Regions from separate parts of the Nonomuraea sp. H19 genome, predicted to be linked through region 4. Evidence: riboswitches for the same ligand, from Rfam matches in the RefSeq annotation. Region 4 holds a riboswitch; each other region holds the start of a gene.

Region 1 (4,778 bases), on a different contig from region 4:
ACCTGCTTGACCAGCAGCTTGGCGAACAGGTCGGCCAGGCCGCCGGCGTGGGCCGGGACGGCCATGGCGAGCGGTAAGGAGAGTGCGGTGATCAGGACGATGATGGTTCTGCGCATACGGGACTTCCCCCTGTGAGACAGGAAGGCGGGCAATTCCCCCGAGCCTCGCCGAACGGAAGGTAACCCGCGCGAGAGAGCCTGGGAAGACCCACTAATGCGGCAAAATCACGACACTTCCCCGCGCCGGGCGCGGGCGCGGCGCTTGCCCTCGTGCATCGCCGCCACCCGCGCGACCGGGATCGTGTGCCCCTCCTCGATCAGGTCGGCGGGCAGCCGCTGCGGCGCGGGCATGGATTCCGCCCACGGGTCGGCGTCCTTGAGCAACCCGACCGCCGTGTGCACGGTGAAGTCGCGCGGCGCCACGCGGTCGAGGTCGGACCATGGCACGGGGAAGGAGACCGGCGCGCCGGGCCGCACCCGCGGGCTGTAGGCGGCCACCACCGTGGCCCCGCCCGCCCTGGTCGAGTCGATGAACACCTTGCCCGCCCGGTCCTCGCGGATGAACGCCGTGGTGGCGATCGCCGGATCCACCCGCTCGGCGCGCGCGGCCAGCGCACGGGTGGCCGCGGCCAGGTCGTCCATGGCGGTCCCGGCCGCCACGGGCACGAACACGTGCACGCCCTTCGCCCCGCTGGTCTTCACCGCCCCGGCCAGCCCGGCGTCGTCCAGCGCCTGGCGTACCAGGAAGGCGCCCCGCACGGCGAGCTCGAAGTCGTCCCCGGGCGGGTCGAGGTCGAGCACCATGTGCGTGGGGTGGTCGCCGACGAACAGCGCCGGGTGGTACTCGACCGCCCTCTGGTTGGCGAACCACAGCAGGCTTCGCCGGTCATTGCACAGCGCGCGTACGTCACCTGCCGACGCGATGCCTCGGCCCAGTGGGAGGTGGTCTCCATCCATTCGGGGGCGTATTTGGGCAGGTTCTTCTGCACAAAGGGCTCCTGCCCGGGCCGTACCCGGATGACCGAGAGCGCACGGCCGCGCAGCACCGGGATGATGCGGTCGCGGACCGCGTCGAGGTAGTCGACCAGGTCGCGCTTGGTCGCGCCCGCCCCGTCGAACAGCGGCTGGCCGAGATTGGTCAGCGCCACGCCGTCACGCGTCTCATCGCTGGTCACTCGCCCTACGATATCCGGAACAATGGGCTAGATCATGACCCGTTTCCTGTATCTCACCCGCCACGGCGAGGCCACGCCGGACGAAAGCGGCCTGACGGACGCCGGCCGCCGCCAGGCCGCACTGCTCGGCGAGCGCCTCCAGGGCGTCCCCCTCTCCGCCATCCACCACGGCCCGCTCCCCCGCGCGACGCAGACCGCCCACCTGATCGGCGAGCGGCTGCCCGGCATCCCCCTGCACGTCAGCGAGGCCGCCGGGGACTACATCCCGTACGTGCCCGAGAAGGAGGAGCTCGCCCCCGGCTACGCCGACCGCCTCCTCGGCTTCGTCGGCCAGTTCCCCGCAGACGAACGCGAGCGCGGCCCGGCGCTCGCCGCCGAGGCCCTGCGCGCGTTCACGGGTCCCGTGGCGGAGGGGACCCGCCACGAACTGGTCGTCACGCACAACTTCCTGATCGGCTGGCTCGTCCGCGCCGCCCTGGACGCCCCGAAGTGGCGCTGGCTCGGCCTCAACCACTGCAACGCCGCCCTGACCGTCATCCGGTACGCCCCCGACCGCCCCTCCTCGGTGCTCTCCTACAACGACATGGGCCATCTGCCCGCCGAGCTGCGCTGGACCGGCTTCCCGCCCGAACCGCGCGAATGAGCCCTGTTACAGTTGGCCGTTGACGCGGGGTGCCCGGCGACCCGGGCTGAGATCACACCCGTCGAACCTGATCTAGTTAGCGCTAGCGGAGGGACGTCGATGTTCTGCGATGACATGTGGCTGCGCACGGCCGACCTGATGAGCGCCATCCACGACCACCCCTTCAACGTCGCACTCGGCGCCGGCACACTCGACCGCGACCGGTTCGCGTTCTACATCGTGCAGGACGGCCGCTATCTGGAGGCGTTCTCCAAGGCCCTCGCGACAGCGTCGGCACGGGCGACGGACCCGGCGGACGCGGCGTTCTTCGCGCAGAGCGCGCACGCCGCGCTGGCCGCCGAGCGCCTGCTGCACGCCGGTTACGTCGCGGAGCTCGGCGCCGACGCGGCGGGGATCGCCACGTCGCCGACCTGCCTGGCCTACGCGTCGTTCCTGCAGGCCACGGCGCTCGCCGCACCCTATCCGGTGCTGGCGGCGGCGGTGCTGCCGTGCTTCTGGATCTACCAGGACGTCGGTACGACGCTGCTGCGGCGCACCGGGGACACGCCCGATCACCCGTACCGCAAGTGGATCTCCACCTATTCGGATCCCGGCTTCGCGGCCTCCGTCGAGCAGGCCAAGGCCATCGCCGACCGGCTGGCCGCCACCGCGGACGCGGCGACCCGGGAGGCCATGGCCGCGGCGTACCGCACGGCGGCGGCGTACGAGTGGATGTTCTGGGACAGCGCCTGGCGGCGCGAGACCTGGCCGACGGCGCGCTGGCTGGCTCCCTGATCGGTCACAGGCGCGCGGCCAGTGCCGTCGTGCCCGCCCCCGCGAGGCTCGGCAGCGCGGCCGGTCGCCCGCTCAGCAGCAGGAGCAGCGCCTGGATGGGCCGCCTCCACGACGTCGCCCGCGCCGACCGCCCAGTCGACGTCGGTGGCGACCAGCCGCAGCCCGCTCAGCCGCCGCTGCGCATAGAAGGGCCGGCCGCGCTCCCAGATGTGGGCGGCACTGGCGCGGGCCGCCTCCGATGGCATGGCGCGCGCGATGCCCAGCGGCACGCAGATGTCCTGAGCGTGGATGAGCACGTCGAAGAGCGGGTCGAGGGGCTTGGTCATGGGCGCCCGGCGGCGTGAGGTGGCCGATTCGCGGATCCGCTCGACGATCTCGCCGATCGGCAGCGCGGCGTACCGCACCGAGGAGTCGCGGATCATGCGGTTGACGTCGCCGCGTGCCCTGACCAGCTCGGCGAGGACGGCCTCGCCGAGCTGAACGCCATGCTGAGCCGGATCATCAGGGAGTTCTAGCCGGATGAGGCCTTGGCCATCAGCTCGCGTTCCTCGCGGGTGGGGATGAGCCCGGCCGGGGCGACGATCTTCGACTCCTCGAACGGCGCCTCCGCGCTCGGCAGCGGCTCCCGCGTCCTGATCGCCTTCACCCACACGCGAGCCGCGTCCAGGATCACAATGATGATCATGATTGCGAACAGCGCCGCCAGGACGCCGTCCACGGTGGAGTTGATCACGATCTGCCGCATGGCGTCCATGGACTTGGCCGGCGCGAGCAACTGCCCCTGGTCCAGCGCCGTCTGGTAGCGGTCGCGCTGGGCGAAGAAGCCGAGCGTGGGGTCGGTGGAGAGGACCTTCTGGTAGCTGGCCGTCAGCGTGACCGCGACGTCCCAGGCCAGCGGCACCGCCGTCACCCAGGCCCACTTCAGCCGGCCGCTCTTGATCAGCAGGGTCGTGGCCACGGTGAGCGCCACGGCGGCCAGCAACTGGTTGGCGATGCCGAAGAGCGGGAAGAGCTGGTTGATGCCGCCGAGCGGGTCGTTGACGCCCTGGTAGAGGAAATATCCCCAGGCCGCCACGACGAGGGCGCTGGCCGCCACGAGCCCCGGCCACCAGCTCACCCTGCCGATCGGCTTCCACAGGTTGCCCAGCGTGTCCTGCAGCATGAACCGGCCCACCCGGGTGCCCGCGTCCACCGTGGTCAGGATGAACAGCGCCTCGAACATGATCGCGAAGTGGTACCAGAACGCCTGCAGCCCCGCTCCCCCGAGGAATCCGGAGAAGATCTGCGAGATGCCCACGGCCAGCGTGGGCGCGCCGCCCGTCCGGGCGATCAGCGTCTCCTCCTGTACGGCCGCCGCCGCGGCCCGCAGCTCCTCTGGCGTGATCACGAAGCCCATGGTGGAGACCGCCTGGGCGGCGGACTCCACGGTGGCCCCGACCACGCCCGCCGGGGAGTTCATCGCGAAGTAGAGCCCGGGCGACAGCACGCAGGCCGCGGTGATGGCCATGACGGCGACGAAGGACTCCATGAGCATGGAGCCGTAGCCGATCAGCCGGACCTGCGTCTCCTTCTGGATCATCTTCGGCGTCGTGCCGGAGGAGATCAGCGAGTGGAACCCCGACAGCGCGCCGCAGGCGATGATGATGAACACGAACGGGAACAGCGAGCCCGCGAAGACCGGCCCCTTGCCGCTGAAGGCGAAGTCGGTGAACGCCGTCGTCCGCATCGGCGGCAACGTGACGGCGATGCCGATCGCGATCAGTACGATGGTGCCGATCTTCATGAACGTGGACAGGTAGTCGCGCGGCGCCAGCAGCATCCACACGGGCAGCACCGCGGCGACGAAACCGTACGCGATCAGCCACAGCGCCAGCGCGGACGGGCTCAGCGTGAAGATCGGCGCCCAGCTCGACTCCTGCACCCAGCCGCCGGCCACGATCGACAGGATCAGCAGCGCGACGCCGATCACGGTGGTCTCGACGACCTTGCCCGGGCGGATCATTCGCAGGTAGAAGCCCATGAACAGGGCGATCGGGATGGTCATCGCGATGGAGAAGACACCCCACGGCGACTGTGCGAGCGCGTTGACCACGACGAGCGCCAGCACCGCCAGCAAGATGATCATGATGGCGAAGACCGCGATGAGCGCGGCCGCCCCGCCGACCGGCCCGATCTCCTCGCGCGCCA
Region 2 (4,778 bases), on a different contig from region 4:
ACCAGAGCCGGGTACCACTTGTCGGAGATCTTCTGATCGCCCGAGGCGTTCGGGTGCACCCCGTCGTAGGTGTCCGCGCTCGTGCTGAACCCCGTCCACTGGTCCACCACCGTGATCGGCGACTGCTGGGTGGAGGTGGCGGCGGCCCAGGAGGGGATGGCGTTGTTGAAGTTCACGGCGCGCTGGGCGCAGTCGGGGCAGGAGGACGGGTTCATCGGGATGATCTTGGCGACGAGGATCTTCATGTTGGGGTTGCTGGCCCGCATCTGGTTCACCAGCGTCGTGAACGCGCTCAGGATCGTCGCCGGCGCGATGTTGCTCCACACGTCGTTCGTGCCGAAGTGCATGATGACGATGTCGGGCCTGGTCGCGGCGAGCCAGCCGGGCAACTGGTTCTGGCTGGCCACGTTCGTGGCTAAGAAGCCGCCGTGTCCCTCGTTGTCGCCGTCGTGCGCGACCGAGCAGCCCTGCGGCGGGAGGGTGCCGACGAAGTCGATGTTGGTGTAGCCGCTGTTCTGCAGCTTGTTCCAGAGCAGGGCCCGCCAGCAGCCGGGGGATCCGGTGATCGAGTCGCCCAGGGGCATGATCCTCGTGGCGGCGGCGCTGGCCGGCGTGGCCGTCAGGAACATCACCACGGCCGCCAGGGCCAGCATCGCCGCCAGCACGGCGCTGATCTTCCGCATCGTCCGCTCTCCCGTCGTCGCCTGGCGCAGATCGTAGGATCGCGGGCGACAGGCGGGAAAGCATCGGGCCGCGGCGGCGTACGCGACCTGCGCAGACGCATGTAACTTTCAGTGCCGCACCACGGCGAGCGGGCAGGGTGAGTGGTGGAGGAGGGCCTGGCTGATCGACCCCATGATCATCCCGGCCAGCTGCCCGTGCCCCCGCGACCCGACCGCCAGCAGGTCCGCACCCCTCGCCGCCTCCTTGAGCACCTCCACGGGATGGCCATGGACGACCTCCGCCACGACCTCCACCCCCGGATGCCGGAGCTGGTGCCCGGCCAGCAGCTCCTGCAGGGACCGCAGCGCGTCCTGCTCGCTGTCCTCGTCGGCGGGCTCGAACCCGGTCGGCTGGGGCCAGGCCCACGCGTGTACGGCCCGCAGCCGCGTACCGCGCAGTTCGGCCTCGGCGAAGGCCCACTCGAGCGCCCGCCCGCCGGTCGGCGAGCCGTCGGCCCCGACCACCACCTCCCCGCGCGGCGACCTGGGCAGCTCGTGGACCAGCACGACGTCCGTACGGGCGTGCGCGGCAACCCCGTGTGCGACGGACCCGACCAGCAGCCCGCGTACGCCGCCGATCCCGCGACTGCCGACCACCAGCAGCTCGGCCCCCTCGGCGGCGTTGATCAGCGCGGTACGGGGATCACCGGGCAGCAACTCGGTGGTCACGCTGACGTCCGGGTGCTCCCGGCGGGCGCGGTCCTCGGCCGCGGCGAGCACCGTGGTGGCGCCTTCGCGCATCCACCGGGCGACGTCGGCGTACCGGGCGCTGCCGGACTCGTCATGCACCCACTTCGGCACGGCATGTGCCACGGTCAGCGGCGCCCTGCGCAACGCGGCCTCGTCGGCGGCCCATGCGGCCGCCTCCAGCCCGGTACGCGAGCCGTCCACCCCAACGATGATCACGACTTGGGCCTCTCACTTTCACGTGAACACGTAGCACTCCACCTCGGCGCGCCGGAACGGCAGCCCTTGCTTCGCGGAGTCCTCGGCGCACTTGCGCTCGGCCCTGCTGAGCTTCAGCGTGCCGCACACAGAGACGCCGGAGTATGTCCGGCAGTCGAGCGACGTGTCCGCCTCGCCGATGCGGTAGGTCGCCTTGACCTCCGCGCGGCATTCCGCTCGCGCCTTACTCGTGTCGGCGTAGCGGCATTGGGCGATCAGGGTTCGGTACTGCTCCTCACTCACCTCGTGCTGGTCGAAGCCATCTCGAGCGGTGGTCCCCCCGAACGCGGTCACCACCACGAGTCCTGCGACAGCGGCGATCTTGTTCATGTTCCCCCTGATGAAGTCCGTACCGCTGACAGCGATCGACAAACCTGGCGGCGCGCCGCCAGCACGTTCAGCCAAGTGCGACCGGTGGTCCTCAGGTCGTGTTCGAGGACCTGGAGACCGGCCGATTCCAGCGTCGCCAGCAGCGCGTCCGGGTCGCGGTGAGTGAACCAGCGGGACTGCTCGAAGCCGTACGACCTCGGCTCCCATCCCTCACCATCGCCCGCCGAGGTCGACATCCCGAGCACGCCTCCCGGTCGCAGCGCCGCCGACCAGGCGCGCAGGGTCGGCTCGGTCTCGGCGGTGGGCACGTGCAGGAGCGCCGCCACCGACCACAAGCCCGTCAGCGAGCCGGGGGCGAGCGGCGGGCGGCGCAGGTCGCCCAGCACGGCGGGCACCCCGCGGGCGGTGGCGAGCCTGGCCATCTCGATCGACCGGTCGACCCCGACGACCTCCAGCTCTCGCGCACGGAACCACGCCCCGTCGCGTCCCGGGCCGCACCCCAGGTCGGCCACCTTGGCCCCGTCGGGAAGCGCGTCCGCGAACCGCTGGCGAAACGCCAGGAATTCGGCGTCCGGCTGGTCGTTGCGCTCAGCGTAAACCGGTGCGATGCGGTCATAGCTGGCGGTGGTCCGCGACGTGGGATCGTCCATCGCCTGATCTTGCCATGTTTGGCGCGCGTCCAGGCGTGGGTACGATCATCGCCGTCCAACGCGGGAGCCCGGTGTGGACCGGGCTGAGAGGACGGCTGACAGCCGCCGACCGCCAGAACCTGCACCGGATAATGCCGGCGAAGGGAGTTTGCGCGATGAGTGGTGCGCCGGAGCTCGGTTTTTCCAAGATCTACCTCGGTGACCTCCGTGTGCCCATGCGGCAGGTGCGTCTGTCGGACGGTTCGGCGGTGACGCTGTACGACACGTCGGGCCCGTACACCGATCCCGCCGTCGAGACCGACGTCAGGCGAGGGCTGCCGCGCCTGCGCGAGCAGTGGGTACGCGAGCGCCGCGCGGCCGGCGAGCCTGTCACCCAGGTCGCCTGCGCCAAGAAAGGCCTGGTCACGAAGGAGATGGAGTTCGTGGCGGCACGCGAGGGGCTGACCCCCGGGTTCGTCCGCCAGGAGGTCGCGGCCGGCCGGGCCATCATCCCCGCCAACGTCAACCACCCCGAGTCCGAACCGATGATCATCGGCCGCAACTTCCTCGTGAAGATCAACGCCAACATCGGCAACTCCGCCGTGACGTCCTCCATCGAGGAGGAGGTCGAGAAGATGACCTGGGCCACCCGGTGGGGCGCGGACACCATCATGGACCTGTCCACCGGCCCCGACATCCATGAGACCCGCGAGTGGATCATCCGCAACTCGCCCGTCCCGGTCGGGACCGTACCTATTTACCAGGCGTTGGAGAAGGCCAAGGGGCGGCCGGAGGCGCTGTCGTGGGAGGTTTACCGCGACACCCTGATCGAGCAGTGCGAGCAGGGCGTCGACTACGTGACCGTGCACGCGGGGGTGCGGCTGGCGTACGTGCCGCTGACCGCCCGCCGCAAGACCGGGATCGTCTCGCGCGGCGGCTCGATCATGGCCGCCTGGTGCCTGGCGCACCATCGCGAGAGCTTCCTGTACGAGCACTTCGACGAGATGTGCGAGATCCTGGCCCGCTACGACGTGTCGTTCTCGCTCGGCGACGGGCTGCGGCCCGGCTCGATCGCGGACGCCAACGACGAGGCCCAGTTCGCCGAGCTGCGCACGCTTGGGGAGCTGACCGCCATCGCCCGGGCCCATGACGTCCAGGTGATGATCGAGGGGCCGGGGCACGTGCCCATGCACAAGATCAAGGAGAACGTCGACCTGCAGCGCGAGCTGTGCGACGACGCCCCCTTCTACACCCTGGGGCCGTTGGTGACCGACATCGCGCCCGGCTACGACCACATCACCTCGGGCATCGGGGCCGCCATGATCGGCTGGTACGGCACCGCCATGCTCTGCTACGTCACCCCCAAAGAGCACCTCGGCCTGCCGAACAAGGACGACGTCAAGACGGGCGTGATCACGTACAAGATCGCCGCCCACGCGGCGGACCTGGCCAAGGGGCATCCGCAGGCGCAGGCGTGGGACGACGCGCTGTCGGACGCGCGCTTCGAGTTCCGCTGGGAGGACCAGTTCGACCTGGCGCTCGACCCCGACACGGCGCGCGCCTTCCACGACGAGACCCTCCCCGCCGCACCCGCCAAGACCGCGCACTTCTGCTCGATGTGCGGCCCGAAGTTCTGCTCCATGCGGATCAGCCACGACATCCGCGAAGCCGGCATGGCGCAGAAGGCCGCCGAGTTCCGGCAGCTCGGCGGCACCATCTACGTCGACTAGCCCGGCAACGTCTCGCCGCCGATCGGGGCCAGCACCTCGCCCGTGTAGTACGACGACAGCCGCTCCGCGGCGAAGAACACGTACGACGGGGCGATCTCGTCCGGATCGGCGGGTCGCCCCATCGGCACGTGACCTCCGAACTTCGCCACCTTCTCCTCCGGCATCGTGGCCGGGATCAGCGGTGTCCACACCGGCCCCGGCGCCACGGCGTTGACCCTGATGCCCCGCTCCACCAGGTTCTGCGCCATGGAGTAGGTGAAGGCGTTGATCGCGCCCTTGGTGGCGGCGTAGTCGATGAGGGACTTGTTGCCGCGCAGGCCGTTGATCGAGGAGGTGTTGATGATGGCGGCGCCCTCCCGCAGGTGGGGGAGCGCCGCCTTGGTGACGCGGTAGTAGCTGTGGATGTTGACCGCGAACGTGTG
Region 3 (4,778 bases), on a different contig from region 4:
CGGCGAGACCCAGCGCGATCGTGTGCAGCCCCTCAAGGCGCGCCCACACCAGGTCGTCCAGGCCACTCGACTCGAGCAGCACCGTCTTGCCGGTGCGTAAGAGCCGATCCACCAGGCTCGTGCGCAGGTCGGTGGTGGTGCCCCTGATGGCGTCCGGCAGCTGGTACGTGCTGACCAGCCGCAGCCGATCCCCCTCGATCAGTACGAACCCGCCCGCGTCCGCCCCGGTCAGCTCCGTGAGGCTGGCCGAGATCCGGTCCAGCACGGCCGACAGCTCCAGGTCGGAGTTGATGTCGCCGACCACATCGGTGAGCCTGCGCACCAGCCTGGCCCGGCGCACCATGCGGTTTTTCGCCACCTCGTCGGTCCTGGCCAGGTGGTGCACGCAGACGTAGCCGGCCACGGCGCTGCCCAGGCGCAGCCCGCTGATGTCGACCCGCACGTCGAGCACGCTTCCGTCGCGATGCAGGCGCTTGGTACGCAAGGACACCTGGCCGCCGGTGCGCACGCGTTCGAGCACGGCGTTGTGCTCGGCCGTCAGCTCCGACGGCACGATCGGCGCCCGGCGCCCCAGCAGCTCCTCCGCCGACCAGCCGAAGAGCCGCTCGGCGGCGTCGTTCCAGACCAGCACGCTCTGGTCCCTGTCGAGCGCCACCACGGCGTTGGGTGAGCTGGCGAGCACCGCGCGAGCGATCTCGTCGTCACTACCGGCCCATTCGTCCCCCACTCCTCCATAGTGCACGTGGCAGCGTGGGTGCGTCGGGCGATCCGTCCGATACGCTGCGGTCACGGCGATTTCTCGGGAGCCGGGGAAGGGTGGAGGCATGACGAGCGGCGATCTGGATGCCCTGCTGCGCGTGACCTCCAGCACCTATCGAGGTGAGACACCGCCGGACATCGCGTTCGGCACCTACGACGGCGCCGTGGGCCGGCTGGTGCTGGCCGTGACCGGCAAGGGCATCGTCGCGTGCAGCTTCGAGCCGGAAAACGATGTCTTCGCGCTGGTCAGCAGGCATGTGGGCACGTTCATCGGGCCGGATCCGCGCCGGCTCGACCCGGTGCGCAGGGAGCTGGACGCCTACTTCTCCGGCCGGCTGCGCACGTTCGCCACGCCGGTCAACCTGACGCTGGCCACGCCTTTCGCCCGTACGGTGCTGCAGAAGACGATGGCGGTCCCCTACGGCACGACCACGACGCTGGAGGAGATCGGCGCGAGCATCGGCAGGCCGCGCGCGCTGCGGGCGATCGGCAACGCGCTGGCCTCCAACCCCGTCTGCGTGGTCGTGCCGTGCCACCGGGTGGTTCGCGCGGAAGGCGAGCTGGGCGACTACGCCGGAGGCGCGGCCGCCAAGCAGCACCTGCTCAACGTCGAACGGCGAGCCGCCGCAGCAGCAGGCCGATGAGCAGCGTGACCAGCGCGGCCACCAAGGCCCCGCCGAGCGCGCCGTTCATCCACGGCTCCCGGGTGAAGCCGATGGCCTTGCGGGCGCCCACCCAGAACTCGTCCCACCAGGGAACGGTCAGCGTCGAGGTCGTCAGCCAGTAGGCCATGAAGCCCAGCGCCCACGGCACCAGCATCGACCAGCGCGAGGGCGCGTTCTCGTCGGTGTTCCAGCGGTCGGAGCGGGCGAAGACGAAGTAGTCCACGGCGAGCACCGCGAACATCGGCACGAACACCGCCCCGATCACGCCGAGGAACGCGCCGTACGAGGTGACGTCCACGACCAGGGCGATCGCGACAGTGAGCACGCCGATGGCGGTGGAGAAGACGCGCCGGTCCACGCGCGGCATCAGGTTCTGCAGCGACACGGTGGTGGAGTAGACGTTGGCGAAGGACTGATCGGTCTCGCGCAGCACCAGGATGGCGAAGAACAGCGCGCCCAGCGGCACCGCGACGAACGGGCTGAACACCGACGTCGGGTCGGCCTCCACCCCGGCCGCCCCCACGATGGCGACCGCGTACACGCCCAGCCCCAGGCAGGCCACCTGGGCCAGCGTGTAGCCGCCGACCACGCCGGTGAAGGCGGCCCGGCTCGACCTGGAGTGCCGGGCGAAGTCGGCGGCCATCGGCACCCACGACACCGACAGCGCGATCACGTAGTCCACGGCGGCGGGGAAGGCGGTCCAGCTTCCGCCCGTGTGCGCGGGAGCCTCGGACACGAAGAACCACGTGAACCAGACCATCGACACGATCACCCCGATGGTGACGTACCGCCGCAGCAGGCGTACCGAGCCCAGTGGCCAGATCGTGAGCGCCGTGGTGACCACGCCCGCCAGGATCACCCACACCTGGTACGGCACGCCTCCGAAGATCGCCGTGGCGGCCTGGGCGATCACCCACAGCTCGAAGGCGCCCCAGCCGAGCATCTGCACGATGTTCAGCACCGTGGGCACGTAGGACGTCTTGGCCCCGAACAGCCCGCGCAACAGCACCATCGAGGGCTGCCCCGTCTGGGTGCCGGGGATGGCGGACAGGCCCACCATGGACGTGCCGATCAGGCTTCCGACCACGGTGGCGGTGAGCGCGGCGACCAGGCTGAGCGGCGCGTTGCCGAGGGGGTTGAGCAGGTAGAGGGCTCCGGAGAAGCCCAGGAGGCTGACGCCGAGGTTCGCCCAGAGCGCGCCCTGGTCGAGGACGCCCAGCGTCTTCGGCGGCGCGCCCTCCAGGGTCAGCGGAACTTCGTCGGCGACATGCGTCATCGCACACTCCCTACGCCGGCATTACCCGGACAGGTTCAGGCGGTCGGCAGCGGATGAGTAGCTGCCCTCTCAGCCCGGCACCCCGAGCTCCCGCGACGATCTGAAGTTTGCGCCCTTATGATGCCTCAATGGCCGCCGAATCGCCATAGTGGGCGAATCACAGTCAGGCGACGAACGGCTCCTGCCCGGTCTCGCTGATCATGGGGCGGCGCGCGGCCTCCCACGACTGCATGCCGCCGCCGACGTTGACCGCGTCATGCCCGAGCCGGCCGAGCCAGGCCGCCACCTGAAGCGACCGTCCGCCCACCCGGCAGACGACATAAACCGTCCGGTCCGCGGGCACCTCGCTCACCCGCTCCTGGATCTGGGTCATGGGGATGTGCACGGCTTCCGGAGCGTGCCCCGCCAGCCATTCGTCCTGCTCCCGGACGTCGAGCAGGTAGGCATCGTCGGGAACGGCACTGGCATCGATCTCACGTACGGTCATGTCTCCATCATCTCGCGTCGCGCGTCGTACGCGGCACGCGCCGCCGCGACCTCCTCCTGGTGCTCCTCGGTCCAGGTGACCAGCGTCTTGATGGTCTGGTGCAGGGTACGGCCGAGCGGCGTCAGCGCGTAGTCGACCCTGGGCGGCACGACGGGGTGGACCGTACGGGAGACCAGGCCGTCTCGTTCGAGCTGACGCAGGGTCACGGTGAGCATGCGCTGGCTGACGCCGTCGATCTCGCGGCGCAGCTGCGTGAAGCGCAGGCTCTGGCAGTCGAGCAGCGCGATGACCAGCAGGGACCACTTGTCGGCGATGCGGTCGAGTATCTGGCGGACCTCGCAGTCCTCCCGCGTGTCCCACTGCCGCACGTCGTAGTCGTCGTCCACGGTGCTCTCGCAGTAACTAAGTGACTTCAAAGTGCCGTCTTCCATGACATTTCATGCTGGCCCAAGATGTGGACGGTTACAAGAGAGAACCGACATGCCTATACGTAACCGGGGGATTTGTCATGCCTGCCCGTTCCTGGGGTGTACTTGCCGTGTTGTGCGGTGCCATCTTTCTCGAGGGCATCGACGTGGCCATGCTGAACGTCGCCCTCCCGTCCATCCGTGCCGACCTGGGCCTGTCCACGGGCATGCTGAGCGGCGTCGTGAGCGCGTACGTGCTCGGCTACGGCGGCTTCATGCTGCTCGGCGGGCGCGCGGCCGACCTGCTGGGCCGCCGCCGCATGTTCCTGCTCTGGCTGGGGGTGTTCCTGCTCTTCTCGGGGCTCGGCGGCTTCGCGACGGAGGGCTGGATCCTTTTGGTCGCCAGGTTCGTCACGGGGGTCGCCGCCGCCTTCATGACCCCGGCCGGCTTTTCCTTGATCACCACCACGTTCCCCGAGGGAAGGCAGCGCAACCAGGCCCTGCTGGTCTACGCGGGGACGGCCGCCGGCGGCTTCGCGCTCGGCCTGGTGATCGGCGGGCTGCTGACCGCGCTCGGCTGGCGCTGGGTCTTCTTCGCACCGGTCCTGCTGTCGCTGGCGATCCTGCTCGCCGCGATCCCCTTGCTCAAGGAGCCCGCCACGCGGCGCCCCGCAGTCGCGGGTTTCGACGTGGCGGGCGGGATCCTCATCACGGGCGCGATGATCCTGCTGGTCTACGGCGTGGTGCGGCTGGAGCACCCCGCCGACGGCGTGCCGCTGACCGCGGCGGTCTTCGCCGGCGGCCTGGCGCTGCTGGCGGCCTTCGTGGCGGTCGAGCGCCGCTCCCCGAACCCCCTGGTCCGCCTGGGCATACTCCGGTCGGGTCCGCTGGTCCGGGCCAACCTGATGGCCGCCCTGCTCACGGCCTCGTTCTTCGGCTTCCAGTTCCTGGTCACGCTCTACCTGCAGGAGCTGCGTGGCTGGTCCGCCATCCAGACGGGCCTGGCCCTGCTGGCGGCCGCCGCCGACGTGGTCCTCGCGCCGACGCTCACCCCGTGGCTGGTCAACCGCTACGGCAACGCCAGGGTCATTTTCACCGGCTTGGTGTCGGGCCTGCTGGCCTTCGCGCTGTTCCGCGGCGTCGGCCTGGACTGGACGTACGCGGCCATGCTGCCCTCGATGCTG
Region 4 (4,778 bases):
CGAGCACAACGCCGCCAGCTCGCCTTCCTCGCCCGGCTCCCCTGCGACGAGGGCCGCCGTGAGCGGCGCCAGCAGCACGCCGCCCCGGTAATGCCCGGTGGCCAGCGTGAGCCCCGGCGTACCGCTCGGGCCGATGATGGGCAGGTTGTCCGGCGTGCCCGGGCGCAATCCCGCCACCACGTCGGCGACCTCCAGCTCGGTCACGCCCGGCACCAGCTCCCTGGCGTCGCGCAGCAGCTCGTAGAGCCCGCCGGCCGTCACCCTCGTGTCGAACCCGAGCTCCTCCTGCGTGGCCCCGACCACCAGCTCACCATCGCCTCTGGGGACGAGGTAGACGGGCGTGCCGTGCACGGTGCCGCGTACGCACCTGCTGAGCAGCGGCTGGGCCGAACGCAACCGCATGATCTGCCCCTTGATGGGCCGCACCGGCAGCTCGGCCAGCTCGGTGCTCCAGGCTCCGGCGGCCAGGATGACCCGTTCCGCCCGGATCTCGGACGGCGCGGGGGTGCCGGCGGTCGAGCCGATCGGCGGTGCCAGGCGTACTCCGACGACTCTGCCGCCGTCGCGCAGGAGGCCGGTGGCGCGTGCCCGTACCAAGGGGGCGTGGAGCCGGTCCAGGGCGGCGAGCAGGGCCGTCGTGACGCGGCGCGGGTCCACCCAGGCGTCGCCCGGCGCCAGCAGCCCGCCGCGCACGGAAGGGGCCAGCATGGGCTCGAGACGGCGGCACTCGCGCCCGGTCAGCCGCTCGACCGGCAGCCCGAGCTTCTCCATGAACGTCGCCAGCTCGTCGAGCGCCGCGAGGTCGTCTGCCCCGAACGCCACGTCGAGCGTCCCATCCGTACGAAGATCCAGCCCGCGCCGGGCCGCCTCACCGGCACCCTCGCCGCCCCCGAACGCACCGAAGACGTGGCCGGAGGAGGCGTCGCCCGGCGTAAGCCCGGTGTCCGCGGCGGGCAGCCCGGCGTTCGTGGCGGGCAGTCCGGTGTCGCCCGCCGGCAGCCCGGCGTCCGCGGCCAGTTCGGCGGCGAAGGACGGCCAGCGGCGCAGCGAGGCCAGCCCCAGCCGGAGCAGCGGCGCCTCCGTGTACGTGACCTCGCTGACCGGGGCCAGCATGCCCGCCGCCGCGTGCGAGGCCCCCGAGGCCGGAGCCGGGTCCACCACGGTGACCGGCCGCCCTGCGCGGGCCAGCCGCCAGGCGATGGACAGTCCGACGACCCCGCCGCCTACGATCACATCCACATGCGCTCCCTTCGCCGGCATGATCCGGATCAGGTGTCTTGCGGTCGAAGGCCCGGTGCAGCCTTCCTCTCAGCCCGGTAACGGCCGGACTCCCGCGCGTCTTACCTCCTCAGCCTACGGCCTCGGTGCCACGCCCGGACACGCTCCCGTTATGGTCTTGAACGTGAATCATGTCGTGGTGGTGGGAGCGGGCCTGGCCGGAGTGCGCACCGTGGAGGCGCTGCGCGGACGGGGATTCGACGGCAGGATCACCCTGATAGGCCAGGAACGGCATCGTCCCTACGATCGCCCGCCCCTGTCCAAGAGCGTGCTCCTCGGCGACGCCGACACCAGCTACGTCGACACCGACCTGGCCGCCATCGACGTCGACTTCCGGCCCGGCGTCGCCGCCAAGGCCCTGCGCGAGGGCGTCGTGGAGACGACCGAGGGCGAGGTCGGCTACGACGGCCTGGTCATCGCCACCGGAGCGGAGCCGATCATGCTGCCCGGCGACGGCCCTCAGCACGTGCTGCGCACCCTCGACGACGCCCACGAGCTCAGGGCCAGGCTCGTGCCCGGCGCCCGGGTCGCGATCATCGGCGCCGGGTGGATCGGCGCCGAGGTGGCCACCGCCGCCCGCCGCGCCGGATGCGCCGTGACGGTGATCGAGGCGGCCTCCACTCCGCTCGCGACCGCCGTGGGCACGGAGCTCGGCGCCCGCACCGAGCCCTGGTACGAGGGCATCGACCTGCGGCTCGACACCATGGTCGGCTCCGTGGACGAGGGCGGCGTACGGCTGCTCGACGGCGAGTTCGTCGAAGCCCACGTGGTCGTCACCGGCATCGGCGTGCGCCCCGCGATCGAATGGCTCGCCGACGCCGACATCGACCTGCACAACGGCGTCGTCGTCGACGAGCACCTGCGTGCCTCGCTGCCGAACACGGTCGCCGTCGGCGACTGCGCCGCCTGGTGGTCCCGCCGATTCCAGACCAGGCTCAGGGTCGAGCACTGGGACACCGCGCTCAACGCCCCCGAGGTCGCCGCGGCGACCTTGCTGGGCGAGGACGCGGTGTACGACCCGGTGCCGTACTTCTGGTCGGAGCAGTTCGGGCACATGGTCCAGTACGCTGGGCACCACCCCGCGGGGGAGCGTCTCCTCTACCGGGGTGATCCGGACGGCAAGTGGTCGGCCGTCTGGCTCACCGCCGGCGGAACCCTCGCGGCGGTGCTCGCCGTGGACCGTCCGCGCGATCTCGTACAGGGTCGCCGGATCATCGACGCGGGTCACCTTATGGACGCGGAACTCCTGGTAGATCCACAAGTCCCCCTACGGGATTGTGTTGTTTGAGCAAGGACGGCATGTGGTAGTTGTGGTTTCGTGACGCTTTCTGTTGCACAGATCGACCGGGAGACCGACCAGCTCGTCGACGAGTGGCTCACTCTCCCCGAAGTGGCCTCGCGCCTCGACCTTTCGATCGGGCGGGCCAAGCAACTCCTCAAGGACCACAAGCTCCTCGGCGTGCGCCGCGGGAGCGGGGGCCCGCAGGTTCCTGCGGTGTTCCTGGACGGGAAGGAAGTGATGAAGGGCCTGCCCAGCACGCTGACCGTGTTGCAGGACGCCGGCTACGACGACGTCGAAGCGCTGCGTTGGCTCTTCACCCCCGACGAGTCGCTGCCGGGATCGCCCATCGATGCGATCAAGGCCGGCCGTCATACCGAGGTCAAGCGGCGTGCCCAAGCCCTCGCTTTCTGAGGCCCGCCTCTATCTCTGCACAGACGGCCGCCGCGACCGCGGCGACCTGGCGGAGTTCCTCGATTCGGTGCTGGCCGGCGGCGTGGACATCATCCAGCTGCGGGAGAAGGGCCTGGAGGCTCGCGAAGAACTCGCGCTCCTCGAAGTCTTCCGCGACGCCTGCGACCGGCACGGCAAACTACTAGCGGTCAACGACCGGGCGGACATCGCCTACGCCGCCCGGCCCGACGTGCTCCACCTGGGGCAGGACGACCTTCCCGTGATGGTCGCGCGAGAGATACTCGGCGACGACATCGTCATCGGACGGTCCACTCACTCCGCCGCCGAGGCGTCCGCCGCGGCGGTGGAGGAGGGCGTCGACTACTTCTGCTGCGGCCCCATCTGGCCCACCCCGACCAAGCCCGGCCGCCCCGCTCCCGGCCCGCCGCTGCTGCGGCACGCGGCATCGCTGGGGACCTCGCGGCCGTGGTTCGGGATCGGCGGCATCGAGCTCGGCAACCTGGACGAGGTCATGTCGTACGGGGTCAGGCGGGTCGTGGTGGTACGCGCCATCACGGACGCCGAGGATCCGGGGGCGGCCGCGGCGGAATTCGCCAAGCGCCTGTCAACCGGCGCGCGCTGAGCCGGGGCGCGCCGGTCGCGGATGCCCGCGGCCGGTGCGGGTGCGGTGCCGCCGAGCGGCGCTTCCCCCTGCCGAGCGCTGGCCCCGGGCGACCTTGAGGCCGGCCTTGCGGCAGCCGGCTGCGTGGGAGCCGGTGACCGCGCCTCTGCGGCACGTGGGGCCGGCGGCCGGGACGGTCAGGTCTTGCGGGACGTGGCGGCGATGGCGAGCTCCTTCAGGGCGACGCGCGCCTCGGCGGTGACAGGAGCCTCGTCCAGCGCGGCCAGCGCCTCGCCCAGGTAGTCGCCGATCAGGTCCTCGCACTCCTGCAGCGCTCCCGTGTCCTCGATGATGCCGCGGAGCGTCCGCACCCCCTGCTCGTCCAGCGCCGGGTCGCCGAGCAGCCGCCGCACCGTCTCCGCCGCGCCGGGGGAGGCGGCCGCCAGCGTGCGGGCCACGAGCATCGTCCGCTTGCCCTCCCGCAGGTCGTCCCCGGCGGGCTTGCCGGTCTGCGCCGGGTCGCCGAACACCCCGAGGATGTCGTCCCGGAGTTGGAAGGCGATCCCGACCCGCGTGCCGTACCCCGTGCACAGGTCGTCCATCCACGGCAGGCGCTCCTGGGCGGCGAGCACCAGGCCGAGCCGGAGCGGCTGCTCCACCGAGTATTTGCCGCTCTTGAACAGCGCCACCCGCAGGGCCGAGTCGAACGTGTTCTCCCCGTTCGCCTGCTCCAGCAGGTCGAGGTATTGCCCGCACATCAGCTCCGTGCGCATGTGGTCGTGCACGGGCTGGGCCGCTTCCAGGGACTCGGGCGGCAGGCCGCTGGTGCGCCACATCTCGCCCGACCAGATCAGCAGCAGGTTGCCCAGCAGGATCGCCGCGCCCTCGCCGAACTGCTCCGCCGAGCCGTGCCAGCCGGCCTTCTCGTGCATCGTCTGGAAGCGGCGGTGCGCCGCCGGCATGCCCCTGCGCAGGTCGCTCTTGTCCATCACGTCGTCGTGCACGAGCGCGCTGGCCTGCAGCAGCTCCAGCGAGGCCGCCGCGGTGAAGATCTCGGGCACGTCGGTGCCGCCCGCGCCGCGCCAGCCCCAGTAGCAGAACGCGGGACGCAGCCGCTTGCCACCGGCCAGCAGCTCGCCGGCGGCCGTGCGCAGCGGCTCCAGGTCGGGGTCGCCGGGGGCGGGCAGCTGCCGTTCGACGAACGCG

The links. A riboswitch is a leader RNA that binds a small molecule or an ion and turns the genes downstream of it on or off. The one in region 4 is predicted to bind thiamine pyrophosphate.
Region 1: linked by a shared signal. The riboswitch ahead of ACTMTI_RS25650 (TenA family protein) and the one ahead of ACTMTI_RS15540 (FAD-dependent oxidoreductase) in region 4 are both predicted to bind thiamine pyrophosphate.
Region 2: linked by a shared signal. The riboswitch ahead of thiC (phosphomethylpyrimidine synthase ThiC) and the one ahead of ACTMTI_RS15540 (FAD-dependent oxidoreductase) in region 4 are both predicted to bind thiamine pyrophosphate.
Region 3: linked by a shared signal. The riboswitch ahead of ACTMTI_RS05895 (purine-cytosine permease family protein) and the one ahead of ACTMTI_RS15540 (FAD-dependent oxidoreductase) in region 4 are both predicted to bind thiamine pyrophosphate.

What each region holds. Positions count from the first base shown of each region.
Region 1 covers NZ_JBQHCV010000011.1:238,280-243,057, reverse strand. The annotation lists gene ACTMTI_RS25670 (M28 family metallopeptidase) at 1-116, opposite strand, end outside; gene ligD (non-homologous end-joining DNA ligase LigD) at 225-956, opposite strand; partial or broken gene ACTMTI_RS25660 (hypothetical protein) at 965-1,045, opposite strand; gene ACTMTI_RS25655 (histidine phosphatase family protein) at 1,209-1,817, shown strand; TPP riboswitch at 1,833-1,928, shown strand; gene ACTMTI_RS25650 (TenA family protein) at 1,917-2,591, shown strand; gene ACTMTI_RS25645 (hypothetical protein) at 2,880-3,071, shown strand; gene ACTMTI_RS25640 (carbon starvation CstA family protein) at 3,103-4,778, opposite strand, start outside.
Region 2 covers NZ_JBQHCV010000004.1:57,188-61,965, forward strand. The annotation lists gene ACTMTI_RS09565 (cellulose binding domain-containing protein) at 1-683, opposite strand, end outside; gene ACTMTI_RS09570 (universal stress protein) at 792-1,628, opposite strand; gene ACTMTI_RS09575 (hypothetical protein) at 1,647-1,997, opposite strand; gene ACTMTI_RS09580 (class I SAM-dependent methyltransferase) at 1,994-2,647, opposite strand; TPP riboswitch at 2,698-2,810, shown strand; gene thiC (phosphomethylpyrimidine synthase ThiC) at 2,803-4,356, shown strand; gene ACTMTI_RS09590 (SDR family oxidoreductase) at 4,353-4,778, opposite strand, start outside.
Region 3 covers NZ_JBQHCV010000002.1:462,226-467,003, reverse strand. The annotation lists gene ACTMTI_RS05905 (PAS domain S-box protein) at 1-727, opposite strand, end outside; gene ACTMTI_RS05900 (methylated-DNA--[protein]-cysteine S-methyltransferase) at 825-1,403, shown strand; gene ACTMTI_RS05895 (purine-cytosine permease family protein) at 1,363-2,700, opposite strand; TPP riboswitch at 2,691-2,804, opposite strand; gene ACTMTI_RS05890 (rhodanese-like domain-containing protein) at 2,864-3,187, opposite strand; gene ACTMTI_RS05885 (winged helix-turn-helix transcriptional regulator) at 3,184-3,618, opposite strand; gene ACTMTI_RS05880 (MFS transporter) at 3,696-4,778, shown strand, end outside.
Region 4 covers NZ_JBQHCV010000006.1:308,486-313,263, reverse strand. The annotation lists gene ACTMTI_RS15540 (FAD-dependent oxidoreductase) at 1-1,239, opposite strand, end outside; TPP riboswitch at 1,229-1,345, opposite strand; gene ACTMTI_RS15535 (NAD(P)/FAD-dependent oxidoreductase) at 1,403-2,566, shown strand; gene ACTMTI_RS15530 (Rv2175c family DNA-binding protein) at 2,597-2,971, shown strand; gene thiE (thiamine phosphate synthase) at 2,949-3,593, shown strand; gene ACTMTI_RS15520 (polyprenyl synthetase family protein) at 3,770-4,778, opposite strand, start outside.